3 regions of the Paraglaciecola sp. L1A13 genome follow, and region 2 is predicted to be linked to each of the others. Evidence: predicted binding sites of a transcription regulator. Region 2 holds the regulator's gene; each other region holds the start of a gene.
What was found. The regulator sigma-54, encoded in region 2, starts transcription at its own class of promoters, with help from an activator protein. The targets are predictions, from matches to a motif close to GTTGGCACGNNNNTNGNNT.

Region 1 (10,462 bases), 2.1 Mb from region 2:
GCTTTTTTATGCCAACCTTGGCCAATAATGTCACCTTCAGGACGGGTGATAACACAACCCACATTAGGATTTGGAGACGTCGTATATTGGCCTTTTTCAGCCAAGCGTATGGCCAAAGCCATCATTTTTGCGTCATGGGCAGAGAACTGATTCACGCTAAAACCTTTTAAATTCAATTCACTAAAAGTGAATACTCACGTAACGAGTTAGTCACCTAATCGCGCTATTTCTTCGCCAAACTCGCGGATATCTTCAAATGAACGATACACAGAGGCAAAGCGCACGTAAGCGACTTTATCTAACTCTTTCAGTGCGTCCATAATCAAGTTACCGAGATACTCGCTGGTAATTTCACGCTCGCCCGTGGCACGCATAGATGACTTAAGTCGACTAATGCATTGCTCCACTTGCTCGGTGCTAACCGGACGTTTTTCAAGGGCACGTTGAAGGCCAGCCCGCAGCTTGTCTTCGTTGAACGGTTCACGCGAACCATCACGCTTGACCACACGAGGCATCACCAACTCAGCCATTTCAAAGGTCGTAAAACGCTCTTTACACATAGTACATTCACGACGTCGACGCACTTGATGCCCGTCGGCGACTAAGCGAGAGTCGATCACCTTGGTTTCTTGGACAGAACAGAAGGGACAAAACATAACAATTATTCTTCAACCAAGTAAAAGGAAGCCCATAGTATGCCGACCCAACAATTAAAAAGCCACTTTAGAGGGCACACACTTTATTCAGCTAATTCATTTAAGTGGCACAAAAATCGCTATGTTATTTACCAAAGCGATAAATAGTGTCAATTTAAAGGCGATATCAGGTGAAAAAGTCTAGGTTAATCATAATTGGGGGAGGCGTTTTATTACTATCAGCCTGCGCCATTCCCTCATTTGACGATAGCGCAGATACACCAACTCAAGTAAATAGCGCCCAGTACAGCACGCATCACTATGTTGCGTTACTGGCTAAACAGCTATTTTTCACCGCCAAGCCGATCTATATGGAAAAGTCTGTGGCAGTAGGCACATTTTTGCCAACCGAAAGCATGGATGGCAAAAATGTGCCTTCGACAAACGAGTTAGGCCAACAAATTCAAGAAAGTTTTGTCACCCTCGCCACCCAAGCAGGGCTTAACGTAGTTGAATTCAAAACAGCAACGGCTATTAAAATTCAACATAACCAAGATCTTATGTTGTCTCGGCAAATAAACGAAATAAACGCAAACGTACAGACCGATTACTATTTAACAGGCACCTATTCTTTACAACAAAAAAACATCGCCATTAATGCCCGTTTAATCGAGGCAAGTAGTCAAAAAGTCATTGCCGCAGCGACCGAAGTCTTCCCAAGCAACGCTATGTGGGAACAAGAAAAAATCATGTTAAAAAATAACGGCCTCTACCGAAATGCATATTAGGAGCAAACCATGAAACCTTTATTATTAGTTGCAATTTGCACTGGCTTCCTTGGTGGTTGCTCCTCAATGTCGGCGATTATGCCGTTCTCAGATGATAGCAACGCTAACGAAGAGCCTCACAGCGAGCAATTGGTAATATCTGAAACACAAGCAGAGCAACTTTCATCATCGGCCATCAGCACCAGTGCAGAATTTAATGGCGAAGTACAGCAAAGGCTGCTCACAAACCAACCCGCAGCCGTTAAGCATAAATTGCTAGAAATGGCGAAAAAGCCTCATGGCAGCGCCAAAGACATCAACTATTATGTACGTGGGTTAATACAAGACTTAGCAGGCAACCTGCAATACGTGAACAACACCACGCCTGTCGCGGTAACAAGTTTTGTGATGCTAGACAGCGATTACACCAAAACGAATTTAATTGGCACCCAGATGGCAGAAAGCATTATGCACGAAGTGCACAAATTAGGTATTCCTGTGATTGATTTTAAAACCACAGATTATGTTCGTGTGACGCCCGATGGGGATTTCATCTTTAGTAAGGACTACGAAGAATTAAACGGCGACTCACCTATTCGTTACGTGGTTGGCGGCACCTTGGTCAAATACAACGATGGCTATTTAATCAACGCCAGAATGGTTGGTATTGATTCAAAAGCCGTGGTCGGCTCAGCGCAAAGCTTTATTCCTAACAATGTAGTCAGTGCCATGATAACGAATGAAAAAAGCATGCAAGAAGTCGAGGCGGATAAGGTCACGGCTAAAAAGACCATTGTTCAGGGCTGATGAAAGCCTTTAAACGTTTTATTTAGCGTAGTGCTAAACCATTAGTTAATGCGCAATAGCTACTCCAAGTAACATATCGACACCTGCTCCCTGTCAAAGCGCTTAACTTTACTTTCGACAGGGACATAGCGCTTAACAACATTATCATTAAATACATCGGTATGGCTTGAAGCGACACTAACCCCGTCTTTTAAACTCAACGTGTTACCAACAACCTCAACCACTATAGTTTTACCGCGTATTTCTTGAACACTGCCAAATTCATCGCTGCTGGTACTGCAGACCAAATCACCTAGTTCAATATTCAAATTCTTCGCAGCTTGCCAATCTTGTTCTGCTTGATTATCAAAACGAGGCTCTGGTTTTAACGAGGCTACGCTGGTCTCCGCACTCCGCCAAGTGTCACTTTCGTTAGTTGGTTCATCGCTCCAATTATCCTGCTCTTTCACTTGGGCATCGCTCCAATTATCCTGCTCTTTCACTTGGGCATCGCTCCAATTATCCTGCTCTTTCATTTGGGCATCGCTCCAAAATTCAGTTTCTACCGCTGGCGTATTTAGCCACTCACCGTTTTCAATAAGAGCACTGCTCTCTTCACTAACCTCAACGGAATGCATTAGATGTGAATATAGCTTTTGAGGATCTGAAATAAACGACACGTAAGCCTGCTCAGAAAAAGCACTTTTAAGATATGTTATGAAAGACTGTATATCACCCGATTCTGTGCGCTGAAAAATCAACCAATCGATGTAGTGTTGAAAATATCGTTCATCTATTGCTTTTACTTGTTGTATTTCTTTATCTAGTGAAAAAACCTCACCGTAAAATTTAAACAATTCAAACTCTTGCTGTTTAAAGTACCGGGTTAGTAAGGTGTTACTTTCTGTATTTTCCAGCAGGTACTCAGTAAGTTGTAAACACTGTGGTGTGCATATATATTTTTCTTCGAATTGCGGGTGCAACAAGTTTATCTGGTAGGGAGTTTCCTGCTTAGCTAAGCGAATGTTAGTTAACACAAATCGCCTTCTTTGGTCTTCTTGCTCAATGGTTAACTCACCCACGATACGAATAGGCACCTGACTAGACAAATAGCTTTTACCTGCATACCGACTTAACTCTTGCCACTTGCTGAAGGTTAAAGCATGGCTTCTACCTGCCTTCTGCAAATTGGACTGGCAAGCGCTCAGTAATAGAATCGATACCACTACAGCAAGACTAATCAACCTCATTAAAAATAATACCTTGCTCAGTCGTGACGGTAAACGTGGTATCAAAAGCCTTATTGGCGGTTAACGTCAAGGTTCCGCCCAGCAATATCGTTATTACGCCGGTAGTACCGCTCGAAATGGTTTGTTTTTGATCTGCAATAATTGGGATGTCGGGTTCACCATGAACCCGGAAAATGCCACTCGGCGTATACAAAATGCCGTCACCATTAGCAGTATGACTAGTAATTTGAACTTCTACATCAGCATTGAAATTCGCCACAATAAGATATTTCCCTGGCTCTCCATATCTGACACCAGAAAACGGACAAAGGCTCCCACCATTGTCCGTTAAAATTTTCGAGTCATAATCTAAGCTACATGAGCCAGTAAATCCCATTAACTCACCAAACTCTAACTGCTGCACCGTATTAAGGTAAGGTAAATCTTCAGCATGAAGACTAAACGTAACGATCAATAATGCGCTCAGAAAAACACCTTTAACATATCGAATCATCTTATAATTTCACTCCTGAATCAGACCAAGCTGAAACATCTGAATAAGCAGAGCGACGGCTAACCCAGCCTTTGATTTGATTGGCTTGCAACACACTAATTGCATCCTGCTCAGTATCAAAGGTTTGGCTGATCAAGCAGTGCCAATTTAAACCAGACTCAGCGATATACTTATTCCCTTGAAACAGCGGTATACCACTCGGCAAAAGCTTGCTGCCAGTATCTTGTATCGGCTTTTTACTCGCATGAAACTGTATTACCCAACCTTGCTCTTTCGAATCGCCCTCCGCATTATCATCCACTCTCACCTTATGTTCTCTCACAATTTTATTAAGGTCACTCGGTAGCGCAACGAAAGATGCCGCTTGCTGTTGGGGGGAATCAATATCTTTCAGCTTAGCCACGTCCTTTCGGCTAACTTCTTTAATCATGTAATCATTAGAGTGTAACTCTTTACGCTTGGCGAAGCTGGTTGCTTGCTGTTTTGAATCGAACTTCCCAACAAACACTTTGTAAATAGTTTGCCATTTTCTTTGTTTACTTTTTACTACGCTTAAAGGCACAAATAACATTGTTTCATAACGATCGGCCATGTTTACTGCCCCATCTCTTTGCATAAATGCGCCTAACTGCAAGCTATAAACAGGTCCCGTAATTTTGTCAGGGGTTTCCGACGGCGAGTCAATTTCCCTTGCACTCTTCTGAGTAGATTCACCATCAATTGGAGCCGGTTGTACGGTGCTTTGTGTGGTTTCTTCAGGCTCAGGAACTCCTGTTGTTACATCAGACAACCGGTCATTATTTTGCTCGATTACTTCAGTTTGTGTTTCTGCTCCGATTTTTAGTACCTTAGGGGCAGCTAAACTATGAACTGCGGTAATTTTTTTGCCTGTCGGTAATGAAAAATAGTTTCTACGGACGTCTTCGTTTTCATCCCATACCATTACCTCAACATCGTCTTCAGCTAAAGAGAAAGGGATAATTCTTTCATCCTCTAAATCGTCACTGTTGACCTGCTGTCGAACATATATAGGTGGCAACTCAGTAAAACCACCGATATTGGGAGTGTTGATTTTGTAACCTATCACATCGGAGGTTAATGCTTTTTCATGTAGGTGAACTTGATTTACAACGATTGAATAAGCGTTTGGTTTCATGTTAATAAACTCAAAATAACCATCAATGTCAGTCAATTGGGTTTGCACCACATCACCTTTATCTTCTACTAAGTCAACCCGAATTTGTGAAACCGGCACATCTCCATTTTCGGCCTGACGATATATAAAACCAACCATGTCCGTGGTTAAGTAAAACGGCATGTTCACCGACACTCTCGCACCGGGATGTGTATAAACTACATAATCATTGTTAATGGTTTTAGAGCCATCTTTCCAAGTAGCGCCGAACCGAAACGGTGTGTTCGCTGTTGCCCCAGGAAGCAAAATTTTACCACTTTCTCCCGTTGTTAGTCCCTGCCAATCTTGATTACCGTTAAATTCGACCCCTTCCAGGTTATAATCTAGCACATCTGGTATACCATTTAATTGCCTATCCAAATAGGCATGAATATCTAATGTGGCTGACTGCTGGGAAATCTGACTACTCGTTAATGCACGTTGGTTATAATAGTCGTAACCAAAATAGAAATTAAAATTCAGAGCAAATGTCCACGTTTCATCAGCGCTATAGTTACTGCGTAAACTCAACCGATAATCTTCTGTTTCAAATGCTAATCGGTGCGACAGTTGCCAATCATTATCTGAATCCGTTAGAGGACGATAATCATAGGTGAAATAGTGGGTAAAAAAGTAAGGGTCTTGCCATTTATACTGTGCAGTAACTCGCGAAGAATCTGAAAGGAAGTCACTGCCCTCAGTATCATATTGCAGGTCAGCAGATAAACGCAGGTTTCTACCTAGGTATCCGCTTATCCCCAAGCTGCCAGTCAATGAGTCAGTTGTGAAATCTTCGCCTTGAAAGTCTTGCTCAATTTTCGCGTAACTCAAACTATGAGTAAACCGCAGGCGTTGGTAACTAACATTGGTATTGTGCGATAGGGTCTGTGTTGTCACATCACCACTGTTATAATGGGAGGCTGATAACCGAAAAGGTAACCCCAAAAACCAATCTGAGTAATTTAGACTGAACTGCTGGTAATCATCACTTTCTGAATAACTATCGCTATTCGTGTTAAAGCCATTGCTAGAATCAAACTCTAGGCTATATACCCCTTCACCGAAAAGGCTACCGGATATGGATGTTTGTTGCTCATACTTAGCATCATCGTTAATAATCAACTTATTCTCGAGTAACATGCCAGGGAAGTTTAGATAGTTATTGATCCCCAACAACTGACGATCATCATCATTTAGGTCGGTGTAATTCTGCACAGCAAAGCCTAACTGCCACCTATCACTGATCCCATAGTCAAACGCGCCACCAACACTGTTCAAATTAAAACCGTCGTCGGAGCTACCATTTAGCACGGTACGTTGATTATCCAAAACGAAAGCACTGTAGGCCATATTACCTTCTGCTAAAGGGTTAGCCGTTAAAGGATACGACTGTTGGTACTCTTCGAGTTCACCATAGGGGCCATAAACCTTAATCAAAAAATCATTTCTACCATAATATATATCCACGTCATTAAAAATTAACAAACCTGTTTCTGGTACGGTAGTGGACGTAATTAATCGATTATTTAAGAACAATTCAGCCTCCCAGCCCGGGGGAGCCTGCTCCTCTATATTAATTAAGGTGTTACTTTGGCGATAATCGTCTTTGTTCCTCTGTATTGAGAACCCAACCCCAGACTGAGAGCCCGCGATGCTGCCCCCAGAATAACTTGATACGTCGCCAAAGGAGTATTGGTCAAACGCCCCTAAAATTCTGTCATCAGGGGATGTTTTATAACGCGTAAAATTCAAGCCGCCGCTAATATCCTCGCCCTGATTTTTATTCAGATTAATTCTGGCTGAGTGATAAAAAAGGTCCGAAATTAGCTGCACACTGGTTCGGTTACTATCTTCACCGTCAGACAAACCTAAGCTATGAAATACCTCTCCATGGGGCAGCGTTGCCAGTCTATATTGATCTGGCACGGTAATAGGTACTTGCACTCGTTCGTTATTAGGCGTTCTGTATTGATAAGCCTGGTTTCTAAAGCGCTGCTGAGCCTGCTCTTGAATAATGGTGATCGGGAACTGATAATCTTCAGGGGTGATGCTAAAGGTTAACTTTTGACGATTTAACTCTGTGGTAATATCAAAAAGCTCAGCTAATGTACCCTGAGAAATGTATTGAAAATAGCCATCGTTGGCCCAGATATCCCAAGACGAGCTATCACCTTCTATACCAACGAACTGATACTCAATCTTCGTATCGTTTTTCCACACGGTGAGACTGTCTTGCCTAAGTTGGTAACGTAGCTTTAAGCTATTAAATAGCGGCTCAATCGCCAGCATCAACTGCTCATCATAAAGATATGCATCAACGCTACTATTAACCGTATTTTTATTAAGTTGAACTGCTAACAATAAAAAGTCATTTTCATCTAACGTAACTAGCCTTAATTCCTTGGCTACAACATGAAAGCTCAGGAGCAGGCCTAAAAACGCGAGCGTGCGTGCAATACTCAGCATGCTAGACAACCAATTTAATGGACAAGTTGAAGTGCAAAAAAAGAGGCTGGTGATACAACATTATATAACTTCCATTTGGCAATCTGCGTGTCCAGAGTTGTCTGAATGTTGACACTTAGTGGCATAATGAATTTAATTTGCAGATTTTGTGCCAAACCAACATAATAAAAGAAAGGAGTGTAACAGTTTGAAGGCATTACTATTTTTGAGAATAACGCTTAGGAGAGACTCGTTTCGGTGTTTGATAACCAAAAACTTAAACGGCCTACCTAGACCGCCAGAACAATCTCAAACAATAAACTTTCCGAAATTGCATGTACGAAAATACTTAATTGAAACAGTTAACTTAAAGTTGAGTTCTTGTCGCGATAATTTAGGGTGATTTTAGCGCGAGAATAGAAGGCTAGAAGAATGATTAGGCCTTAACCCAGCTTCTGCTCAACTACTACTGGTCCCGTCAATTCATCTTTTTCGCTAAACTTTAAAATCAAGTGGGCTTGGTCGATACCGTTAGTCGATAATTTGACGTTTTTAAATTCCATTTCTTGATAAATATTCACGTGTTGCTGTTTACTAATTACTTGGTTTGAACGACTGTCGATTAATTCTAGTTTCCCACTTACCGAACGCTCGCCAGAGCGAAGAATGTCAACACTCAAGGTTTCACCAGAAATATTAAGGTGATCAAATTGTATAGAGGCTTCCAACTTACCGGTTCGCACCACAATAGGAATGTTATGCCTTAATGTAGGCTGTAGACCATATTGAATATCATTATTTAGTTTTACTTCATCTTGATCATAGCTGCACTCGAGTGACAAATGCGCTCTATATTCTGCCGCAATGGTTTTGGCTCTTCGCTTCAACTGAAATTTAACTGTTTGAGATGTACCAGGTGCAACACTAAAGTGACGAGGTGAAAATCGAATCCAAGCGTTAGCCGCAATATCTGGCACAACATCTAATGGCAATGCTTTTAATTCACCATCTACATTTATCTCATAGTGCCTTAAAAATTGTTTACAATGCTGCGTATACTCGTCTTTGTTGTACACAATAAAATTTTTGGTTCGCTGGTCATTATCCAAATAAATTCGAAAAGTTGATAGGCCCAAAGCATGGCTATATGAACTAATAAGTGTAGATAAGGTAAAAATAGTGAGCAGAAAGCGAACGATATAAGCATTCCAGCGCTTTGAAGTGACTTTTTTCATAAATTTAAACCTCAATCTACAGACTAACAATATTATTTGACCATACGGCAGAAAGATCACCTTCGCGCTCCGACTCATTAAATTTTAGTACAATACCATCAAGTGAAATCTTTTCTTGTACTGCCATTTGCAAATACTTTTGCTTCGTTTCATGGTAAATAGCAAAGTTGGCTGATTCGTTCAATATATGCCCATTACTTTTATTAACTACCGTTACTTTGCCGTAAACAGACTTCGTTCCTTCACGAGATAATACAAACGAAAGTTTATTATCAACTAATGTTACATCACTAAATTTTAGTGTTGCGTCTAACTTTCTTGGCCTCACAATTAAGGGAATATTTTGCTGCAATTGGGAGCGCAGCGGAATAGATGCCAGTTCCCCATTTACACTTATTTTCTCGCTAGCTTGCGTACTTTTGCATTGAAGCGTGACGTAGCTTCTGTGTTCGACAACTGGAGTATCACTTTTACGCCTTAATCTAAAGCGCACTGTCTGCTTAGCATTAGGCTTAATTACAAAATGTTTGGGTGAAAATCGAACAACGTTCTCTGCCGCATTATCCGGTGGAGAAACGCCTGAATAGGCAGACATAATGCCATTTTCGTCAAATTCAAAATATGTAATTCCAAGATCACATTTTTGTGCGGTACTATCACGATTCTTAATATCGAAGTTAGTGCTAGAGTGCTTTTGGTCTACATAGATTCGCTGGGTGGACAAACTAATATTATTCGCGAAAGTTAAATGAGAGAGTATTACCCCCCCAACAAAAAGACCAATTTTGGTAAACCTGATATTAAGCCTTGTTAATATATGTTCAGCCCTAACAAAATGAAATATTTGAATCATTGATGCCCTCGTTACTTAGTTCTATGAAACTGCTGACGGTCTTTGCGAGTGAAAACATTATTTGCAAAGCAAAAAAAATGCCATAACGTTTAAGAGTAAATACACTCAGACGTTATGGCGCTACAACTCCATTTAACTATACAAACAACACTTTTAATTAATAAACTACATCTATAATAAAAGTTTGCGTATTGTAAGTTGTTCCAGCTGTAAGGGTGCGTTGTGCCGTTAACGTTCCGCCAACGTAAACGTACGTTTGCCCCGGAATTGGACTACCCGTTAAGGATACATCACCAGCTGCAGCTAATCTGATGTCGGTGTCAGCCCCACTAGCAATGTCTACTAACGTATCGTCACCAGTATCTAATACATAGTTAACAGCCACTCCTGTAGGCAAAAACGAGAAGTCAATATCACCGGCAGGAGCAATTGGGTTAACAGTAACAGTAACATCAACTCCTGGCGCGCCAGTAACAGTATAAATGCCAGCTGTGCCAGTTCCATTGTTATCGCAATCACCCGTTCTAGTCTGATACGTCGTACCTGCAGGCAACGCCGTACCTAAACCTTGTCTAGCTGCAACTGAGCCTGGGTTCGCTGTTGTGCTAACTAAGAGGGTACAATTAGTATTTGAAGTTATAGCAAGATCTTCTCCGAAATCTAAAGCCTGAAGTTCAGCTATAGATACATCCACTATTGTCTCAAATGAAAACGACATAGGCTCTTCCGCTGCATTAGCAGTGGCAGACAAACCGACCAACAAACTTGCCGTAATCAGTGATTTTTGTAAAACATTAGCTTTCATTATAAAGCTCCTTTAATCC
Region 2 (10,462 bases):
GGGGTACATTTATCAAAAGAGTACGACTACTTGTCGTTAGGTGTGAACGGTTCACTAGCGCGTGACTTTAATCAGAAAAATACCACTGTATCCGCTGGCGTCTCTTACCAGTACGACAGTATTGATCCGGTTGGAGAAGCACCTGTTGGCCTATCCAGCATGGTGGTTGATACAGGTCAGTTTGCTGATGAAACATTATTTGATACCGCTTTCGATGCGACCCGTACTACTGATAGCAAAGACAAAAATACGGTCGATTTACTGTTAGGTGTCACCCAAGTTATAAACCGACGCATGCTAATGCAGTTTAACTACAGCTATTCAGTTGCAGACGGTTATTTAACCGACCCCTACAAGTTATTAAGTGTGGTTAACAGTGAAGGGATCACCCAAGACATTCTGCACGAAAATCGCCCCGATAAGCGCACTAAACAAAGTTTTTATTGGCAGACCAAATATGCCTCTGATTACGGTATTGCGGATGTATCTTATCGCTATGCCACAGATGATTGGGATATTGATTCTCACACGTTTGATTCGAGATTCAGAGTGCAACTAACTGACAACAGTTACCTGCAACCGCACTTTCGTTATTACCAGCAAAGTGCTGCAGATTTTTATCAACCGTTCTTAGTTGAGGGGTCGTTGTTGCCGTCAGTTGCCAGCGCTGATTATCGTTTAGGTGAAATGACGGCATATACCGTAGGCCTTAAATATGGGCAAACTATGGACAATGGCCGAGAGTGGGCCATCAGATTGGAGTACTACCAACAGAGTCCTAAAAATGCAGGCTTCGACGAGCCAGGTGCACTTCAGGGCTTAGATCTATACCCGAGCATTGATGCTGTCATCGCTCAGGTAAGCTATAGCTTTTAGCGCTAGTATTTCATAATGAATTTGGCTCAGGGTATACTGTCTGCTATATGTTTACTTACTTTAGCAATGATAGAACTGCCAACTAAGGTGAGACAGTCTTGAGCCAAATCCCAACGTTATTCTCAAAAGGTGACTATTTTCACGGTCACTTTTTTTGCATGGCTAGTCCATGTGAGCTGTTAATTGAAACCCAAGATCAGTTATTCGCCAATCATCTTCTTCAGCAAGTAGTTGCACAGACTAAACGTATCGAACAAAAATACAGTCGCTATATTGCCGGTAATCTTGTTGATCGAATAAACCACAGCAATAACAGTTGGGTGCAAATAGACCAAGAAACCCACAGGTTACTGGCATTCGCGCAAACCTGCTTTGAGCTCAGCGATGGCATGTTCGATTTAACATCTGGCGCACTGCGAAAAATATGGGACTTTACCGGTAAAGGACAGTTTCCAAGGCCAGAACAAGTCGCTAATATAATAAAACACATCGGCTGGCAGCATATAGAATTTACCGAACAACATATTCGTTTACCCTCTGGTTTCGAATTAGATTTTGGTGGTATAGGCAAAGAATACGCAGTGGATGCTGCGGCCAAGCTTTGTACTGAACTTGCGCCTACTGTTTCAACATTGGTTAATTTCGGCGGCGATATTCAAGTCACTCAGCCCAGACGCCATCATGCTTATTGGCAAGTCGGTATTGAGAGCCCTCAGCTTATAAATGCCTCTCAACAAGTAGTGCCCTGCCAGCAAACAGAAAACGCTGACCAAGATACTCACGCTATGGTAAAGATAGCCTCAGGTGGCTTAGCCACAAGTGGTGACGCTCGACGCTTTATTATTCACAACAACATACGCTATAGCCATATTCTAAACCCCAAAACAGGTTACCCTGTAACCGGTGCCCCGCGCTCAGTGACAGTCGCAACAGACTTTTGCATTCAATCCGGCATGATAGCGACCATGGCCTTACTTCAAGGGAGCGAAGCCGAACATTTTCTACAAGCCCAACAACAAAAGCATTGGTGTTACTGGTAGATATCTGACAGGAAGCCATTCATCAACGTCCTTATCCTTTTTCATAAGTCCTTAAATTTGCTAAATAATTTAATATTAATATCACCGTCCCAAGGATATTTTGCTGTATCATTTTGTTATTGATGTATTTGTAGAGAACGCTAAGAGCGCTGTAAATGAAGTCCTACGTATTAATACTTTTGGTGTTTGTAACAAATACCTTATACGCTAACGTGTGCGGCCAATTTAACTGCCCGACTGGTGCACCCATTGAAAATGATGTGATCGAACGCCCAATTTATATATTAAGCAACAATCACGACACCAAATTTGCCGATTGGGCTGCTTACCAAGTCACGCCAGAAACGATTGATGGGCCGAGTCGTTCACGTAGTTGGCGATCTGATCCCGAAATATTAAGCCAGTTCACTTTAGAAACTGCTGACTACAAAGATGCCAACGCTGTTATCCGCACGGACCGCGGGCATCAGGTACCTCTTGCGAGTGTGAGCAATACCAATGATTGGCGCACGACAAACTATTTGTCGAATATCACCCCGCAAAGCTCCAATTTAAATCAAGGCCCTTGGGTGAGGTTAGAGTCAGCAATACGGAACTTAGCACGAAGCGGGAACACTGTTTACGTTGTTACCGGCCTCTTATATGAAGGATTTTTTGCCGTATTACCAGGCGCAGATGAATCACATGTTGTTCCATCTGGCTATTTTAAAGTTGTGGCTATGATCACCAGCTCAGGATACGTGCGAGCATCTGCCTATGTTATGGAACAAAACAGCGCGCGTGCCGATAACTATTGCATGAAAGAGGTCACGATAGACAATGTCGAAAGTCGCAGTGGTTTAAATATATTCCCCGCAATGACTGGCAGTAAGGAATATACAGTGGAATCCCGTCTAGGAGGGTTGAGCAGCCTGTTAGGTTGTTAAAACATTAGCGATTAATGTTAGGGATATTATTCAGGCTTAAAAAAATACACTAATGAAGTCTATTCACTTTCGTTAAACTTACCCACAATGAGCTTTTCTACTGCTTCCATGGCTTGTTGGGCATCTATGCCTTGTGAAATAACCAGTACTTCTTTGCCCTGACAACTCTCAAGCATCATCAAGCCCAGTACACTGCTAGCAGAGGCACTTTTATCGTCCTGCACTATGGTCACTTCAGCGTCGAATTGATTGGTCAGCTTAACCAATTCTGTCGCTGCTCTGGCATGCAAGCCGAGCTTATTTACAATGAGTAAAGTCTTTTCTAAACGCTCACTCATCGATTGAGTTCTCGATGGCGAATTTGTACATCAGGATGCGAAGCACTAAAAGTCTTGGCAAGCATTTCAACCACGTAAACCGAACGATGTTGACCGCCGGTGCAGCCTATCGCAACAGTGACATAGCTGCGATTATTACGCTCTAAATGTGGCAACCAAGTTGAAATCAAATTTTGGATTTGCCAGATAAATTTAGTCACTATGGGTTGCGAGCCAAGAAATATCTCTACTGGCGAATCGAGACCGGTCAACGGTTTTAAATCTGGTTCCCAATGTGGATTCGGCAAAAAACGTGCATCAAATACGTAATCTGCATCTTTGGGAATACCATGCTTAAAACCAAAACTTTCAAACACCAATACTAAACGTGAACTTTTTTTACCTAAAATACGTTCGCGCACTAATTCAGCAAGCTGATGAATCGATAGTTGGTCAGTATCTATGTACAAGTCAGCACGCTCAGCAATAGGCGCCAGTAATTGGCTTTCTGCTTGAATAGCACCAGCTAACGATTTGTTCTGTTTTGATAACGGATGTAGGCGACGCGTTTCGCTAAAGCGTTTGATAAGTACATCATCGCTAGCATCTAAATAAAGAATGGTCATTTCCCACGTCGAAGGTAGATAATCAAGTATCTCTACCAATTCATTGGGATCTTTGGGGAGATTGCGCACATCAATACTGACCGCCACTTGGTCATACTCATCGACTACAGTATGGGTCAACGTAGGCAACAAATTGACTGGGATGTTATCGACACAGTAGTAGCCCAAATCTTCCAACGATCTTAATACAACGGACTTACCTGAGCCTGAGCGACCGCTTATAATAATAAGTTTCATATCAACTGAGTACCTGAAATAGTGCTTGGTCAGTAGTCGCGCTACGCAATTCCTTCAAGACATCTTTATCACTGAATTTTTTGGCGATCGCGGATAAGGTTTGTAAATGCTCGTTGGCCTTCTCTTCAGGCACCAATATCGCGAAAAATATGTCCACAGGCATATTATCGATAGCATCGTATTGAACCGGAGGTTGACAAGTCACCAGCACAGCTAAGGTAGACTCAAGACCTTTTATACGGCCATGGGGCAACGCAATACCACCACCAATTCCTGTACAGCCCACCTTTTCTCTACTACTTAAGCTGGCCAAAATAGTGGCTTGGTCTATCTCAACAAGGTGCTGAGAGGCCACCTGACTGATGAGCTCTAAGATGCGTTTTTTGCTAGAACCCTGAACTGCGCATAAAACGCAGTCAGGGTGAAGAATACTTGAAATTTCCATTATTTACCTGATGGGTTAATGGCGCTTAACTTTCTCTTTATGCTTAATGACTTGGCGATCGAGCTTATCTATTAGCCCGTCTATCGCGGCGTACATATCGCTGTGTTCCATGGTTGCAAAAACATCTGCTCCATTCAAATGTATCGTAGCTTCAGCTTTTTGGTTCAGCTTTTCTACATTGAGAATGACGTGAACATTGTTAATTTGATCGAAGTGCCGCTCTAGCTTGGTAAATTTAGTATCAACATAATCTTTAAGTGAATCGGTAACATCCACATGGTGACCAGTAATATTAATTTGCATAACGCCTCTTCCTTCTTTAATCAGCCTACAATAGGCTTTTTCGTTGGTTCGACGGGGGTATCATAAGAGATTCCCGGTATTTTGCTATCGTTCGCCTAGCAACCATAATGCCTTGATCAGCTAACAATTGAGCAATCTTGCTGTCGCTTAACGGCTTACTGGGTTTTTCAGCCGCGACCAATTTCTTAATCAACGCACGTATTGCAGTTGATGAACATTCTCCGCCAGTTTCGGTAGCAACATGGCTAGAGAAGAAATACTTCAACTCAAAAATACCTCTAGGGGTATGCATATACTTTTGCGTGGTAACACGAGAAATAGTCGACTCATGCATCTCAACCATTTCTGCTACATCATTCAATACCATAGGCTTCATCATTTCTGGACCGTGTTCAAAAAAGCCCATTTGCTGTTGCACTATACAGTTTGACACTTTTAATAACGTATCGTTGCGACTCTCAACACTTTTAATAAACCATTTGGCTTCTTGCATGTGTGAGCGAATAAATTGACTGTCACTAGTATTTTTTGCTTTACGACTCATGGCCGCATACTGCTGATTTACATTCAACTTTGGCAAGCTGTCGGGATTGAGTTCGACTGTCCAGCGGCCATTCTTTTTGCTCACCGAAACATCAGGTATTACATATTCTGGTTCGCCTTTTATCAAAGCGCTACCTGGACGTGGGTTTAATGTCTTGAGTAAGCGCATTACTTCGCGTAAATCATCTTCTTTTAAACGTGATTTACGCATTAACGTCCGATAATCCTTACTGCTCAGTAAATCCGCATACTCACCGATCAGTGTTTTGGCTTCTTCTAACCAAGGCGTATCTGGCGCAAACTGACGTAACTGAACCAATAAACACTCCTGCGGAGTGCGAGAACCTGAACCGATAGGATCAAACATCTGAATCCGTTTTAGCACGCATTCAACTTCATCAAGTTCTATCTCTTCATCATCCATACTCGTCAGTACGTCTTCAACACTCATGGTCAAATAACCAGACTCATCAATAGAGTCAATAATGGCCGTCGCTATCGCCACATCAGTATCGCTAAAATGTGTTAAGCGCATCTGCCATAGCAGGTGATCTTGAATATTGTCAGTGGTTTCCCCCTGAAAAATTTGCTCATCGTCGCCTGCTGACCCACTCGAAATACTTGATGCAGGAGCGGATGACGCACTGATGTATTCATCCCACGTGGTATCCATGGGTAAATCTTCGGGTATATCATTTTTTTCTAGGGCTTCACTTGCATCAATATTATCGCTGCTAGTTTCGACGATCTCATTGTTGTCTTTAGACGCAGGATCTAACGAATTATCGTTAAGTGCACTGTCGCCAGATTCTTGGTCAGTAGGCTCTTCTATCTCCAAAAGCGGATTTGAATCCAACGCTTCTTGAATTTCTAGCTGTAAGTCCAGCGTAGAAAGCTGCAACAAGCGTATAGCCTGCTGCAACTGCGGAGTCATAGTGAGTGATTGACTAAATTTTAATTGTAAAGAGGGTTTCATTTACTTCTTTATTATGTCCGTTGCAAACTATCTATATGCTGTGGTTGATTCAATTTGACTGTATTTGTCTCACCAAGCGCCTGATAAATATCTCGATAAAAAGAGTGGCTGTTTCACAGTAACTATAGCCTGAATTGTTCACCTAGGTATACATCTCTTACACGTTGATCACTTAATACTTCTTCGGCTGTACCGGAAGCAATCAATTCACCTTGGCTGACAATATACGCCTTTTCACAAACATCGAGTGTCTCTCTTACGTTGTGGTCTGTTATCAAAACACCAATGCCACGATCACGTAAATGCTGAATAATTTTCTTGATATCATTAACCGAAATAGGGTCTACACCAGCAAAGGGCTCGTCAAGTAAAATAAATTCTGGGTCAGCGGCAAGGGCACGCGCTATTTCTACGCGCCTGCGTTCACCGCCTGACAAACTCATACCAGCGCTGTTTCGAATATGATTAATATTGAATTCGTCTAATAATGAATCTGCCTGTTGCTCTCTTTGGTCTGTCGTTAGCTCTTTGCGCGTTTGCAAAATAGCCATTAAATTCTGATACACAGTCAACTTACGAAAAATAGAAGCTTCTTGAGGCAAATAGCCAATCCCTAAACGTGCCCGCATATGCATTGGTTGCAAGGTAAGATCTTGCTGGTCGATGCATATTTCGCCTTTGTCTAGGGGTACAAGTCCCACTATCATGTAGAAGGTGGTCGTTTTACCCGCGCCATTGGGACCGAGCAAGCCCACAATTTGGCCCGTAGAAACTTCAAGGCTTACATCCCGTACAACCTGCCGAGACTTGTAGGATTTAGCCAAGTGAGTGGCTCTTAAGGTCGCCATTATGGATTTACGTCCTGTTTAGGTTGGTCAGGTAAGTCGCTTGCCTTATTTTCTTGAGGCGTTTTCTTGTTGTCAGAAGCCGCTTTTTTTGAAGGCTGAAAAATAGTGATCACTCGGCCATTACCTTCATTTTCGCCTTCTCCTTGAGCAACGATTTGCTCAAGTTCCATATTAAAAGTAATCGACTCACCTTTAACACTGCTATTATTTTGCTTTAATTGCGCATTTCCCTCTAGGGTAAGGGTGCGTAAATCACGACGATACTCTATCTTATTCGCCGACGCTTCAATACTACCACCGAGTTCCTGTTGCTGAGAGTATTTGGCTGGGCTGCCAGTCGCGATAAACACTTCGTTTCCTTCGCCTTTGCTGGCATCGACTTCCACTTCATCTGCGTAAACATTCAAGCTGCCTTGATTGATATGCACATCTTCACGAAAAATAGACTTTTTGGTTTTTCCATCACCAAACTGAAACTTCGAGTCCACTTTTATAGCTTGTGTAAAATCCTCTTTGCCGGCCAAGCTCAATGGGGAAAACGTCAATGTTGCTATGGCAACTACGCTAAGGCCGAGGTTGATAAATGGTTTGCACATGATCAAGTAACTCATATTGTTGGGTAGATAAATTGGCTTTAAGACCGTTGCTGTTAATCACATAGTGCTGACCGAATATTTGCACGGGTTGGTCAGATTCCATGGTTTTGTCTATTAAATTTATTTCGATAAAGTCAGTACGAATGGTACTAGCAAATCCTTGCTCGTCCTGATTACGTATCTCAACATTATTTTCTAATTGAATACGGTTATCTTCGTACAAGGTACCGTCTTTAGCCGACACTTGCCACGGAGAAGCCTGTGATTCTACAAATATGGTGTATTGCGGCTGTTTAAAAAGCGTGAAACCAAGCATTTCAAAGTGCTCCATTTTGCTCGCAAACACCTGATGACTTAAACGCCCATCTTTATCGAATAACGTGCTTAACATCTCACTAGCCTGATAATTAGGCTGCCAAGCGGTCTCAGTTTCGGTTTGTGGAATCATATCCTCTTCGGCTAACCAGTCAGGTAAGTTAGTCGCAATGACTAACAGGAACAAGCCGCCAATGCTGAGTGTGAGGCGATTCATACACTACTTCCGGTAACTTTGTGTAGCTTACCTTTGGCATGTAAAATAAGATCACACACTTCACGAACCGCACCAAAACCACCATTAATCTGTGTAACATATAACGCCTGTTTTTTCACAAATGGGTGGGCGTCAGCAGTAGCAACACCTATATGACTCAGATTGAACATGCCAATATCAGGCATATCATCCCCAATGGATACGGTTGCTTCTTTGCCGATTTTCAGCTGCTTTTGCAGAGCGTCTAAAGCATCATACTTTTGCTCACAACCTTGAATAATATGCTTGATACCCAGAGCAGACATTCGCTGATGGACAATTTTAGATTCGCGACCAGTAATAACAGCCACATGAACCCCGATATTCAGTAATGCTTTCACGCCAAAGCCATCGCGAGTATGAAACGCTTTAAGTTCTTCGCCTTGGTTGCCCATATAAATACGACCATCAGAAAAAACACCATCAACATCGCAGGCCAGCAACTTGATACGCGAAAATTTGTCCATCAACGACGACGATTTGTTTCCATATAGGGTATTGATGTCGCCCATTAAATCACTCCTGCAGACAATAGAGTCTGCATATTTATCGCCCCAACGGGCATATTTTGTTCATCGACAATAAACAACGAACTAATTTTTCGTTTTTGCATAACATTCAATACTTCAGCAGCGAGGGTATTCTGTGAAGCTGTTATGCAGTTTGCTGTCATTACGCTTTCAATACGAACGGTATGAATATCAACCCTCGCATCAAGCACCCGGCGCAAATCACCGTCGGTGAAGATACCGAGCAGTCGTCCGTCCTCAGCGACAATACCAGCCATACCAAGTCCCTTGCGAGAGATCTCGAGCAACGCTTGGCTAATAGTCTGGTCTGTTGTGACCAAGGGTAAAAAATCTCCTTTACACATGATGTCATCCAATTTGAGCAAAAGCTTACGTCCTAAAGACCCGCCAGGATGTGACAAGGCAAAATCATCTGGCGTGAAACCTCTAGCATCGAGCAGTGCTACCGCTAGCGCATCTCCCATCACGAGTGTAGCAGTAGTGCTCGCCGTAGGGGCTAACCCCAAAGAGCAGGCTTCTTTTTCAACTTTGATACATATGTTGACGTCCGCATATCTGCCTAATGAGCTTAGCGGATTGTTGGACATAGCGATAATCTCAATACCTCGACGTTTTACCACGGGTAATAACGCCAACAGTTCAGATGTTTCACCTGAGTTAGAAATAGCCAACAAAACATCTTGTTCAGTCAACATACCTAAATCACCATGATTGGCTTCTGCTGGGTGCATGAAAAAGGCGGGGGTGCCTGTACTGGCCAGCGTTGCCGAAATCTTATGACCGATATGACCGGATTTTCCCATGCCACAAACCACAACTTTGCCTTTACAATTTTTCAGTAATTCACATGCAGCGACAAAATTCTCATCTACGTATTGAGTAAGTTGTGCTATTGCCTGCCCTTCTATTTCAAGCACGCGCAGGGCCGATTGAATGTAATCTACTTGACTCATTCTGGATTAACCTTGGTTAAATACGAAGTACTGATAAGCAACAAAACAGCCTAAAAAGATCATTGCTTCAAAGCGATTAATACGCCCAGCACCGCGTAAATTAAAACAAAAAATGACTAACAAAAAGGTTAGTCCTAACATGCTGTAAATATCTCGACTCGCGGCGTCGGGATCGACGGGGCCGGGTGATATTAAACCTGGCATCGCCATTACTGCCAAAATATTAAATATGTTAGAACCAATAATATTGCCCAGCGCTAAATCATCTTCGTTCTTCAATACTCCGGCAATACTCGCCGCTAGTTCAGGCAAACTGGTGCCAATTGCAATGATGGTTAAACCAATAACCAAGTCACTTAAACCGAAATGATGGGCAATCACAACGGCTGAATTAACCATAAAATGAGCACTTAATGGCAATAATACCAAACCAACTAACAACCAAATAATCGCATTTTTAGTGGGAACGTCGGACGGCACTTCATTATCTGTTTCTGATTCCAGAGGGTCGCCTTTCTCCATATTAAAAGACATCCATGCGAGTCCACCGATGGTGAAAAAGAATAAAACGAACAGCACAACGCCTTCACTCAGCGACAAATATAAATCAGCAAGAAAATAGGTAGCCAACAACGACACGGCCAATAAAACAGGCATTTCCCGTTTCAGGGTAGT
Region 3 (10,462 bases), 2.2 Mb from region 2:
ACTTGCCGTGCGACGCGGATCGATAAACACTAAACGCATATTCGGGTTTATCTTTTTAGCCCGTTCAATGCGTTGAAATAATACCGGGTGGGTCCACGCGGCATTTGAACCCACTAGCACCAATAATTCTGTTTGTTCTAAGTCTTCATAACAGCATGGCACTGTATCTGTGCCAAATGCCCGCTTATATCCAGCAACAGCAGATGACATACAAAGACGCGAATTAGTATCGATATTCGCACTACCGATATAGCCTTTCATCAACTTGTTTGCCACATAATAATCTTCGGTCAATAACTGACCAGAGACATAAAAAGCTACCGAATCTGGGCCATGTTGTTTGATCACATCGGCAAATTTATCCGCCACTGTATGGATGGCTTCAGGCCAGGTAACCGCGCGGCCTTTAATCTGTGGCTTTAGTAAACGCCCATCAAGCCCATTGGTTTCAGCAAGTTTACTGCCTTTAACACATAAACGACCAAAGTTTGCTGGGTGACTAGCGGTGCCTTGTACACTTACCAACGTTGGGGCCGCACCACGTATTTCAGTGGTCACGTCCACACCACAACCTACCCCGCAATACGGACAAGTAGTCGTGCTAAGTTGTGAACATGTTCCATGGCTATCAGGCTTGGCTTTTACGGCGCGAACAAGCTGAGATGGAGGCATTTTGTCTGTCATGGCGATGGCCTTATGCATATTTGAATAACGTGGGTTTGCTGGGCTGACGAGAGCCAAATTTAATATCAAAACTTAATGGCCTTGGCGTAATACATCGAGGGTTGATAGCGCAACATTGCGCTATCGGCTAAATGTATTAACCAGCGGTGGTATGAATATTAAGCAACAGCCAGTTGTACCTTACTTCCTTCAACGCGCACACCATACACATCCACATGACGCTGCTCGTCATCCAAACATTCTCCGCTTGTTAAACAATAACGCTGTTTATACAAAGGAGAAATCACCACTGTTTTATCTGCAACTGAGCCGACTAATCCACGATAAAGTACGTTCGCTTTTCCAATAGGATCCCAGTTGCTTATGGCATAAAAGTGTGATTCGCCTTGTTGGTTAATTTTGAAAATAGCGACCTGTTCACCGTTTATGAGTGCACAAACGCCGGAGTTATCGACTAAATCATCGAGATTACAAATATCAGTCCAATTTTTAGCTTCGCTCATAAATTACTCCTTACACCAACTCAACATCGATTATTTCTTGCGGGCCTTTTACGCCAGCGTCTAATGCTTCAAGCTCAGATTCTGTGGCTGGGCGAATTTGCTCACGTTCTTGCACAAACACAACTTGTTTGTCACTTTCGTCACTGTTTACAAACTGACGGAACCGCTTACGTGATGATTCACTTTCAATAGCTGTTTTCCATTCACATTGGTAAGTATCTTCAATGTGCTGCATTTGCTGTTCTAATTCTTCGGCTAAACCCAGCGAATCATTGATCACTACGTCCTGTAAATATGCTAAACCACCCTCGAGATTTTCCAGCCATACTGAGGTACGTTGCAAACGGTCTGCGGTTGCCACGTAGAACATCAGCACTCGGTCGATATACTTCACTAAGGTCGCGTCATCTAAATCGGTAGCAAATAAATCTCCGTGGCGCGGTTTCATACCACCATTACCACACACGTATAAGTTCCAGCCGTTTTCCGTAGCGATAATACCAATGTCTTTACTTTGCGCCTCAGCACATTCCCGGGTACAACCTGAAACGCCAAATTTTATTTTATGCGGTGCGCGAAGACCTTTATAACGATTCTCTAGATCAATCGCTTTGCCTACAGAATCTTGTACGCCATAACGACACCAAGTACTGCCCACACATGATTTCACGGTACGTAACGATTTCGCATAGGCATGACCAGTTTCAAATCCGGCTGCAATAAGTGCTTCCCAAATAGGGGGTAACTGTTCAACTCGAGCACCGAATAAATCGATACGCTGACCACCTGTGACTTTGGTATACAAGTTGTATTTTTTAGCCACTTGGCCAAGCACGATTAATTTATCTGGGGTAATTTCGCCGCCAGCGATACGCGGTACAACAGAATACGTACCATTTTTCTGCATATTGCCAAGGTAGGTATCATTGGTGTCTTGCAAGGCTACATGCGGTTTTTCTAATACAAAGTCATTCCACACCGACGCCATTATAGAGCCCACTGCAGGTTTACAAATTTCGCATCCTAAACCGTGACCGTGTTTTTCGATTAACGCGTCAAACGTTTTGATTTTTCCAACCTTAACCATGTGATAAAGCTCTTGGCGCGAATAGGCAAAGTGTTCACAGATATCTTTTTTGACTTCAACACCGCGCTTACTTAGCTCGCTGTCTACTACAGTTTTTAATAAAGCAGAACAACCACCACATCCTGTGCTCGCTTTAGTGCATGATTTAATAGCGGATAAGTCGCACGCGCCACCATCGAAGGCTGCAATGATGTCGCCTTTTGATACGTTGTGGCATGAACAAATAGTCGCGGTGTCAGGCAAGGCATCGGCCCCTAAACCGGCAGGTGCATCGCCAGATGCAGGTAAAATAAGACTTTCAGGGTGCTCAGGTAAATCAATACCATTTAGGGCATACTGTAATAACGTGTCGTAGTCACTCGTGTCACCCACTAATACGGCGCCAAGTAATACACTTTGCTCATGATTCACGACTATTTTTTTATACACGCCATCTGGTTGGTTTTCATAAATATATGTCTGAGCGCCTGGTATACGTCCGTGAGCATCACCGATTGACCCCACTTCAACGCCCATCAACTTAAGTTTTGTACTCATGTCAGCGCCTAAAAATTCGACGTCTCCACCGGTAATATGACTTGCAGCGGCACGGGCCATAGTGTAACCAGGGGCAACCAAACCGAATATAAAGTTATTCCACAGAGCACATTCGCCTATGGCATAAATATCTGGGTCAGAGGTTAAACAATGATTATTCACCACAATGCCACCGCGTTCACCAATGGTTAAATCATATTGGCGTGCCAAGGTGTCTTGAGGACGAATACCCGCTGAGAATAAAATCATATCTGTTTCAAGGAAGTCACCATCAGCAAAACACATGCGGTATCGACTCGTTTGACCGGCTTCAATACGTTGGGTAGCTTTTTGGGTATGAACTTTCACCCCAAGTGATTCAATTTTATCTTTTAATAAGCGCCCGCCCCCCGTATCAACTTGCACTGCCATCAACTGTGGGGCAAATTCGACCACATGGGTTTCAAGACCGGCTTCGCGAAGAGCATTTGCCGCTTCTAAGCCCAATAAACCGCCGCCCACTACAACACCCGTTTTACTGACTTTGGATGAGGCGCTAATATCTTCTAAATCTTCGATAGTTCGGTAGACCAAACAATGAGGCTGATCATTGCCTTCAATGGGTGGGACAAACGGGTACGAGCCAGTAGCCATAATCAATTTGTCATAAGCAAAGGTCTGCCCAGACTTGGTTTTAACCAATTTAGCTTGCTTATCAATATCCACCACTGCAGCATCAAGATGAAAATCAACGCCAAGAGCTTCATATTGTTTAGGGGTCGTTAACGCTAAATCATTAGCTGTCTTGCCTGAAAAATATTCAGAAAGGTGCACCCTGTCATACGCTAATCGTGGCTCTGCAGATAACACAGTCACGTTATAGGTTACTGCACTGTCGGTTTCTCCATGGCTGGTGATTTGTTCCACAAAATGGTGCCCTACCATTCCATTTCCTACCACGACTATGTTTATTGTATTTGCTGACATGTTGATCCCCTGGTCGATGAATTTTCTCAACTAAATTTTGCTCATAAAAAAAGCCCACGAGACTGATGAATTCAATCAAAGTGGGCTTCTTTGCCTGTTCTGTGTTTAACGCTATTGCTAACACGGCACATAAATTTTAAAACACGGATAACATCCGGGTGGTGTATTAAAACTAATGCAGGATTTTTGCCAAAAATTTAATCCTTATTAATCATAATGTTATAAATAAAAAATTATATTAATTAAAACACTGTGCATTACATTGGTGCAAAAAGTCGAAATTGGAGCAAAGCGTAGTCATGTGCATAGGCGATAAATATTATAAATATAAAGATATATAGTGCTTATTACGGTGGTGAGTATAATAGTGGTGAGAGCAGTAACAAACGTTTTATCAAAGCGTTTCCAGCAGTAAAGGCAAGTGCAAAATTTGTCGTTTCACCGCAAAAAATGCTGCTTGTTTGAACAAACAGCACACAAGCCAACATTTTTGTTTCCCTTGTGTTGCCAAAAGCGGCACACTGGCCGATACACGAACTTGTTACATCTGTCTACCTCCACTGATTTAACGGGTAGTACTCAACAACATCTATCCACAATCATGCAAAGGAAGACATCTCATTATGTCACTATTTCGCTCATTTTCGCTGCCATTAATCGCTGCCGCATCCATGCTCACAGCAACCGTTGATGCCGCTTCCGTATGGAAAGTCACATCGGGTGAAAATAGCTTATACATAGGCGGTACCATTCATATTCTAGCGCCCGAAGATTACCCACTACCCGATGAATACAGCATCGCGTATCAAAAGTCATCAACCCTTGTATTCGAAACAGACATGTCAGCCCTAAAAGGTGTCGAATTTCAGCAAAAAATGCTGTCAATGATGACGTATACCGATGGTCGCACATTAAAAGACGATCTATCGGCTGACAGTTACGCAAAACTTGAAGCGCATCTTAGCGAGCGCGGAATTCCTATTGCACAAATGGCAGCGATGAAGCCGAGTCTTATCAGCATTACGTTGAGCGTGATCGAACTACAAGGTCTTGGTTTTACCAGCGAGGGCGTTGATCAGTTTTACGCAGATAGAGGAACACAAGACAGCAAAGCGATTAAGTGGCTTGAAACCCCAGACGAACAACTAGGTTTTTTGGCAAATATGGGCGGCAACGATAACGATGCGTTAATAGATTATACCCTACGAGATATTACAAAAATGCCAGCCATAATTGGTGATATGCGCACAAGTTGGCGCGAAGGTGATATGCAAAAAATGGCGGAAATCAGCATCGCGCCGTTTAAAGCCGATTACGGGCAAATATACCAAGATTTACTGGTCACACGAAACGCAAACTGGATGCCACAAATTGAAGATATGTTAAAAACCTCTGAGGTAGAATTCATTATGGTCGGCGCGATGCATCTAGCTGGGGAAGACAGCGTACTTACGCAACTAAAAGCCCAAGGCTATAGCATCGAAAAGCTATAACTGAAGCGATATAATTCCAGAAAAACTGACAGGATATTATGACCCCTACCATTACCAAAGAACTTGCTTTGCGTTATGCACGGCAGATCTTACTGCCAGGTATTGATCTTGATGGTCAAGAGGCTCTTATGGCAGCAAAAGTGTTGATCATAGGTGTAGGGGGATTGGGCTGCGCTGCAGCGCAGTATGTTGTCAGTGCAGGTATTGGTGAAGTAACGTTAGTAGACAACGATGTGGTTGAGTTATCTAACTTACACAGACAAGTATTGCATCACGAGCAAGATGTGGGCATGAAAAAAGTTGAATCCGCTAAAGCAACGCTTAATAGCAATAATGGTCAGTGCGTAATTAATACAATTGCCCAACGTTTAGACGATACCGCATTGGGTCAGCAAATCGCTCAGCATAACATTGTACTAGACTGCACCGATAATCTAGCCACACGCCAACAAATTAATGCCTTGTGTTTTACCCATAAAGTGCCCCTTATTAGCGGCGCCGCCATTCGATTTGAAGGGCAGATAAGCACATACCTAATGGATCAAAATGGTCCTTGCTATCAATGCCTAAGCTATGTATTCCCTGAACAGCAACTAAGCTGCATTGAAGCTGGCGTTATTCCGCCATTAGTCGGTGTTATCGGCAGCATGCAGGCATTAGAAGCCATTAAACTGTTAACCGGCACGGGCGAACTACTTAACGGTATATTATTACTGTTCGACGCAAATTCAGCTCAATTTCAACGTTTCTCAATTCCTAAAAACCCACAATGTAGTGTTTGCGCTAACGCCCACTAAATAAATTCCCTGCGTCTCGCGTACACAATGATTTTTAATGCCAATAACACGGTATTTATTTCACATTTAGACTTTCGTTGCATGCTCCATGTCAGTAACATTGGGCAGCTAAGTTATTTTTCGATTAAGTAGTCTGATTTTATGATAGTAAGTTGCGACACGCCTGGTTTGTTACCTATATCACAAGCGCTAAATGCTATGCGCAGTGCAATTTCTGCCGTTAAAGAACATGAACAATGCAGCCTTATGCACGGACGTGGACGAATTTTGGCCGAAGATGTTATTTCACGGGTAAATGTTCCCCCTAGTGACAACTCTGCCATGGATGGTTACGCCATGGTTGCAGCTGACTTAGAAGAAAACGATACCTTGGAATTGGTCGGCAGCGCTTTTGCGGGTATTCCATTTGAAGGAGCCGTCAGCAAAGGTCAGTGTGTGCGTATTATGACTGGCGCCATCATTCCTGCTGGTGCAGACGCTGTCGTGATGCAAGAAAACACCACTGAATGTAAATCACCAACAGGCACAAACAAGACTAACGAGCCGCACGCAAAAATAATCCAATTTACCCAGCGTCCTAAATTAGGTAACAGCGTACGCAGAGCAGGTGAAGATATCTCCCAGGGCGCGGTTGTGCTGAGAAAAGGTACACGCTTACTACCATCACATTTGTCGTTACTGGCGTCAGTTGGTATTGCCAATGTACTGGTGGTACGCAAATTAAACGTGGGTTTAATTGCCACCGGTGACGAATTGGTATCACCGGGTGAACCGCTAAAAGCAGGACAAATTTACGAGAGCAATCGTTATGCGCTGCACGCAATGTTGCAAGAATTTGGCGCTAACGTAATCGATTTTGGTATTGTTGAAGACAAGCTTAATAGTTTAAAACAAACTTTCGCAGATGCTGACAGGCGGTGCGATATCGTACTGTCATGTGGCGGCGTATCCGTGGGCGACGCAGACTACGTTAAAGACGTATTACAAGCACTGGGCAGCGTTAATTTTTGGAAAGTAGCTATTAAACCGGGCAAACCTTTTGCCTTTGGTAAGCTCAGTCAAGCATGGTTTTGTGGGTTGCCAGGCAATCCAGTATCGTCTTACGTGACGTTTGAGCAGTTAGTCAAACCGGTACTTGAGACCTTAAGTGGCCAAACGCGCCGCCCTACCCTGTTACTCAATGCCACAGCCGATTGTGACATACGCAAAGCGCCCGGACGGGCCGATTATCAGCGCGGCATCTACCGGCTTGATAGCAATGGCGAGCTGTTTGTTAGCCCAAATGGAAAGCAAGGCTCAGGTGTGATGAGCAGCATTGCCCACGCTAATTGTTATATCGTTCTTCCCCAAGACACTGGCAGCATAGAACAAGGCAGCACAGTGCAAATACAACCTTTTACTTCATTGGCATATTAAGTGACCCTAAAAATAGAATTCAAAGCCTTAGCCCATCTGGCGTGGCCTTTATTGATTGCTCAAGTAACCCAAACATTAATGGGCGTGTCTGACACCATTATGGCTGGACGTTTCTCTGCCACTGACATGGCGGCTGTTGCCATTGGCTTTAGCTTTACCATGCCGATGTTGGTTTTTATCCAAGGGCTCACCCTTGCTTTACCGCCAATTATTTCTCGCTTTAATGGGGCAAAACAAGTTGATAGGGTTGCAAATGCCAGTTATCAGGTTATGTGGTTGACGCTATTTTTTGCTTTACTCGCGCTAGTGCTGAGTACCTTTCTAACATTTTTCTTTTCGATGATAGAAATGGAGTCCGAGCTACGCACCATAACAATCGACTACGTTCGCTATGTACTTTATTCCATGCCAGCCTTCGCTTTGTATCAGGTACTTAGAAATGTCTGTGAAGGTTTATCAATCACAAAGCCCAGCATGATTATTATGATCATTGGTTTACTGGTGAATATACCGGCTAACTATGTGTTTATTTACGGTAAATTTGGCGTGCCTGCATTCGGCGGAGCTGGTTGTGGTATCGCAACAGGCCTAGTGTTTGTAGCGATGATGTTTGCTACGTGGATTTACACGCTTAATTCTAAAAAACTGCAACAATACGCCTTATACACCCGTATTTTTGCGCCCAATATGCATGACATTTGGGCTAGCTTAAAATTGGGCTTACCTATCGCGTTAACCATATTGTTTGAAGTGACACTGTTCACTGTTGTGGCTGTTCTGCTTGCCCCTTTTGGCTCTACCATAGTGGCGGCCCATCAGATTGCCCTGAACTTCTCATCGCTGATGTTTATGTTGCCTCTTAGTCTCGGCATGGCAACTAGTATTCGTGTTAGTCACTTATTAGGCGAGAGCAAGCCGCTGCAAGCAAAGATGGCCACCCGAGCGGCTTTACTTATGGGCTTAACCACAGCTACATTAACCGCAACCATGACCTATCTTGCCAGGGTCCACATTGGCGAGCTTTATAGTAATAATAGCGACGTTATTAATATGGCTGCCGGACTAATGATGCTAGCCGCAATATTTCAATTTTCAGATGCAATTCAAGTCGTATCAGCTACTGCACTGCGCGGTTATAAAGACACCGCAGCCATGTTTTATTTAAGCTTTATTTCCTATTGGGTAATAGGCATGACAATAGGCTGTATTTTAGCATTAACTGACTGGATTGTGCCGCGTATGGCAGCGGCCGGTTTCTGGGTTGGCTTTATCTGCGGATTAACTTCAGCGGCAATATTACTTGGGTTGCGCCTGCGCCATATTCAGCGTAAACAAGAAAATATGCCGGTAGAGATTAGTATTTAATGCTCTATATAGTTGCTTAGCGAAAGCATCGTTAACTGCTGTGCTTTAGGAAATCCATGGCTGACATTTTGGCCAAATACAACGTCGCGTCGAATGGTCGCACTTACAGTTAAAAGGCGCTATTCGAGTTACGCCTATTACGCTAATTTTTGCTAATAAAAGATAACTCTGGTTCACCATCGACTGGTTAGCAATTGAAATAGCAAAAATGATTATATGATTCTAATTTCAATTTAGGTTTAATAAAATTAGTAAAGGCAAATATACGCTTAGCAACAGGTGAAATTGATAGAATACAGCGTTAGTTGACGACTATATATGGCAGAATTGATGCTTTTTACAGCTGCTAATGCGCTATGTTGCTAATCAATTTGAGATAGGATGTGACGCATAGTGCTCACGACGAATAGTGGCAAATTCATTATTGGCGATAGCATCTCTAACGGCGGATTCAAACAGATGTTTTTTCCCAATAAGCGGGGAGTTTTGACTGATAGTTACATAATAATTGTTCACTTCTATGGGTTGATATTTTGCTAAAACAATCTCATTTTGCAAACCCATCTCAATAATCAGTGGCTGCGCACTCTCTTGAAAATGAACAAAAGTATTAATTCTTCCTTTCATTAATAACTCTATCTTTTGTCTTAGTGTCGATACAGGAAGCATTATCAGGTTTGTTTCTTGGTTAAATTTTTCAAAATATTTTGCATTGCGAGTAACGCCAATGTTCAAGCTCTTTAAATCAGCAAAGGTCTGTAAAGTACCCATATTCTTTTTAAGAACAAAAAACGTATGTCTCAATGTTTCGTAACTTGGGGTGATGTAAAGCACTTCGTCTTGTTTGTCACTCTCACGTTGCAATCCAACCAACAGATCTAAATTGCCTTGGCGAAATTCCCTAATACGTCTTGCAAAAGGCATCGGAATAATGTCAATTTCCATGTTCATATGTTTGGCAATATTTTTAAGGTATTTGACTTGTAGGCCATTGATAAACTCTTTGGATACAGAGCTTCGTATGACCTCCTGCCCAGACGAAAAAGCTGAGAAAAAACCTAAGACTACAGAGAAAATCAGGATGTGAAATCGCATAACTAAACCAATAAAAGACAGTGATATATTATTACCTACAGCAGAGCTTAAGCCAATAGTAAAAAACCACTTTCTAGCATGCCAACCTCCACTTACTCTATTTATTCGTTATCCATATATTTTTGCTACCAAGTTTATAAGATAAATTTGGACATCCCCCAAATGAAAAAGCAAGTCTCTTATCTAACACGACATTAATTACACAAACTGTTATGTTGCATATATTGATTATTCTATTCAATGACTAAGCACTAATGCCCTTACAAGAAAACAGTATTATTTTTAAAGATGCCTTTGAAATGATCCGCGGAATTGTTGTCATTCTAAATTCTAAGGGGCAAGTCACCCAATCTAATTCTTACTTCGAAAACCTAACAGGTTATGTCGCGAGCGAGATAATAGGCAGGGATTGGTTTGAGACATTTATTCCGGTAAACGACAGAGTAGCCATTCGTGAGTTTTTTAAAAAAGTCATGGGTGAAGGTCTTAATGACGGATATACCAATTCGATCCTAACTA

Region 1: the regulator sigma-54 is predicted to act here: its motif matches at 760-778, upstream of GQR89_RS05870 (FlgO family outer membrane protein).
Region 3: the regulator sigma-54 is predicted to act here: its motif matches at 3,953-3,971, upstream of nirB (nitrite reductase large subunit NirB).

The regions. Positions count from the first base shown of each region.
Region 1 is NZ_CP047024.1:1,414,475-1,424,936, reverse strand. Features, by position in the region: gene ribD (bifunctional diaminohydroxyphosphoribosylaminopyrimidine deaminase/5-amino-6-(5-phosphoribosylamino)uracil reductase RibD) at 1-155, opposite strand, end outside; gene nrdR (transcriptional regulator NrdR) at 207-656, opposite strand; gene GQR89_RS05870 (FlgO family outer membrane protein) at 827-1,423, shown strand; gene GQR89_RS05865 (FlgO family outer membrane protein) at 1,433-2,209, shown strand; gene GQR89_RS05860 (hypothetical protein) at 2,269-3,438, opposite strand; gene GQR89_RS05855 (hypothetical protein) at 3,425-3,931, opposite strand; gene GQR89_RS05850 (SPOR domain-containing protein) at 3,933-7,571, opposite strand; gene GQR89_RS05845 (hypothetical protein) at 7,994-8,785, opposite strand; gene GQR89_RS05840 (hypothetical protein) at 8,802-9,638, opposite strand; gene GQR89_RS05835 (hypothetical protein) at 9,796-10,443, opposite strand.
Region 2 is NZ_CP047024.1:4,282,776-4,293,237, forward strand. Features, by position in the region: gene GQR89_RS18070 (DUF3570 domain-containing protein) at 1-876, shown strand, start outside; gene GQR89_RS18075 (FAD:protein FMN transferase) at 1,035-1,916, shown strand; gene GQR89_RS18080 (DNA/RNA non-specific endonuclease) at 2,072-2,842, shown strand; gene GQR89_RS18085 (HPr family phosphocarrier protein) at 2,902-3,180, opposite strand; gene rapZ (RNase adapter RapZ) at 3,177-4,022, opposite strand; gene ptsN (PTS IIA-like nitrogen regulatory protein PtsN) at 4,024-4,467, opposite strand; gene hpf (ribosome hibernation promoting factor) at 4,483-4,770, opposite strand; gene GQR89_RS18105 (RNA polymerase factor sigma-54) at 4,796-6,289, opposite strand; gene lptB (LPS export ABC transporter ATP-binding protein) at 6,412-7,137, opposite strand; gene lptA (lipopolysaccharide transport periplasmic protein LptA) at 7,137-7,661, opposite strand; gene lptC (LPS export ABC transporter periplasmic protein LptC) at 7,702-8,265, opposite strand; gene kdsC (3-deoxy-manno-octulosonate-8-phosphatase KdsC) at 8,262-8,816, opposite strand; gene GQR89_RS18130 (KpsF/GutQ family sugar-phosphate isomerase) at 8,816-9,787, opposite strand; gene GQR89_RS18135 (calcium/sodium antiporter) at 9,794-10,462, opposite strand, start outside.
Region 3 is NZ_CP047024.1:2,116,167-2,126,628, reverse strand. Features, by position in the region: gene GQR89_RS08875 (nitrate reductase) at 1-684, opposite strand, end outside; gene nirD (nitrite reductase small subunit NirD) at 843-1,187, opposite strand; gene nirB (nitrite reductase large subunit NirB) at 1,198-3,777, opposite strand; gene GQR89_RS08860 (TraB/GumN family protein) at 4,401-5,270, shown strand; gene GQR89_RS08855 (molybdopterin-synthase adenylyltransferase MoeB) at 5,309-6,067, shown strand; gene glp (gephyrin-like molybdotransferase Glp) at 6,209-7,483, shown strand; gene GQR89_RS08845 (MATE family efflux transporter) at 7,484-8,848, shown strand; gene GQR89_RS08840 (transporter substrate-binding domain-containing protein) at 9,215-9,943, opposite strand; gene GQR89_RS08835 (hybrid sensor histidine kinase/response regulator) at 10,198-10,462, shown strand, end outside.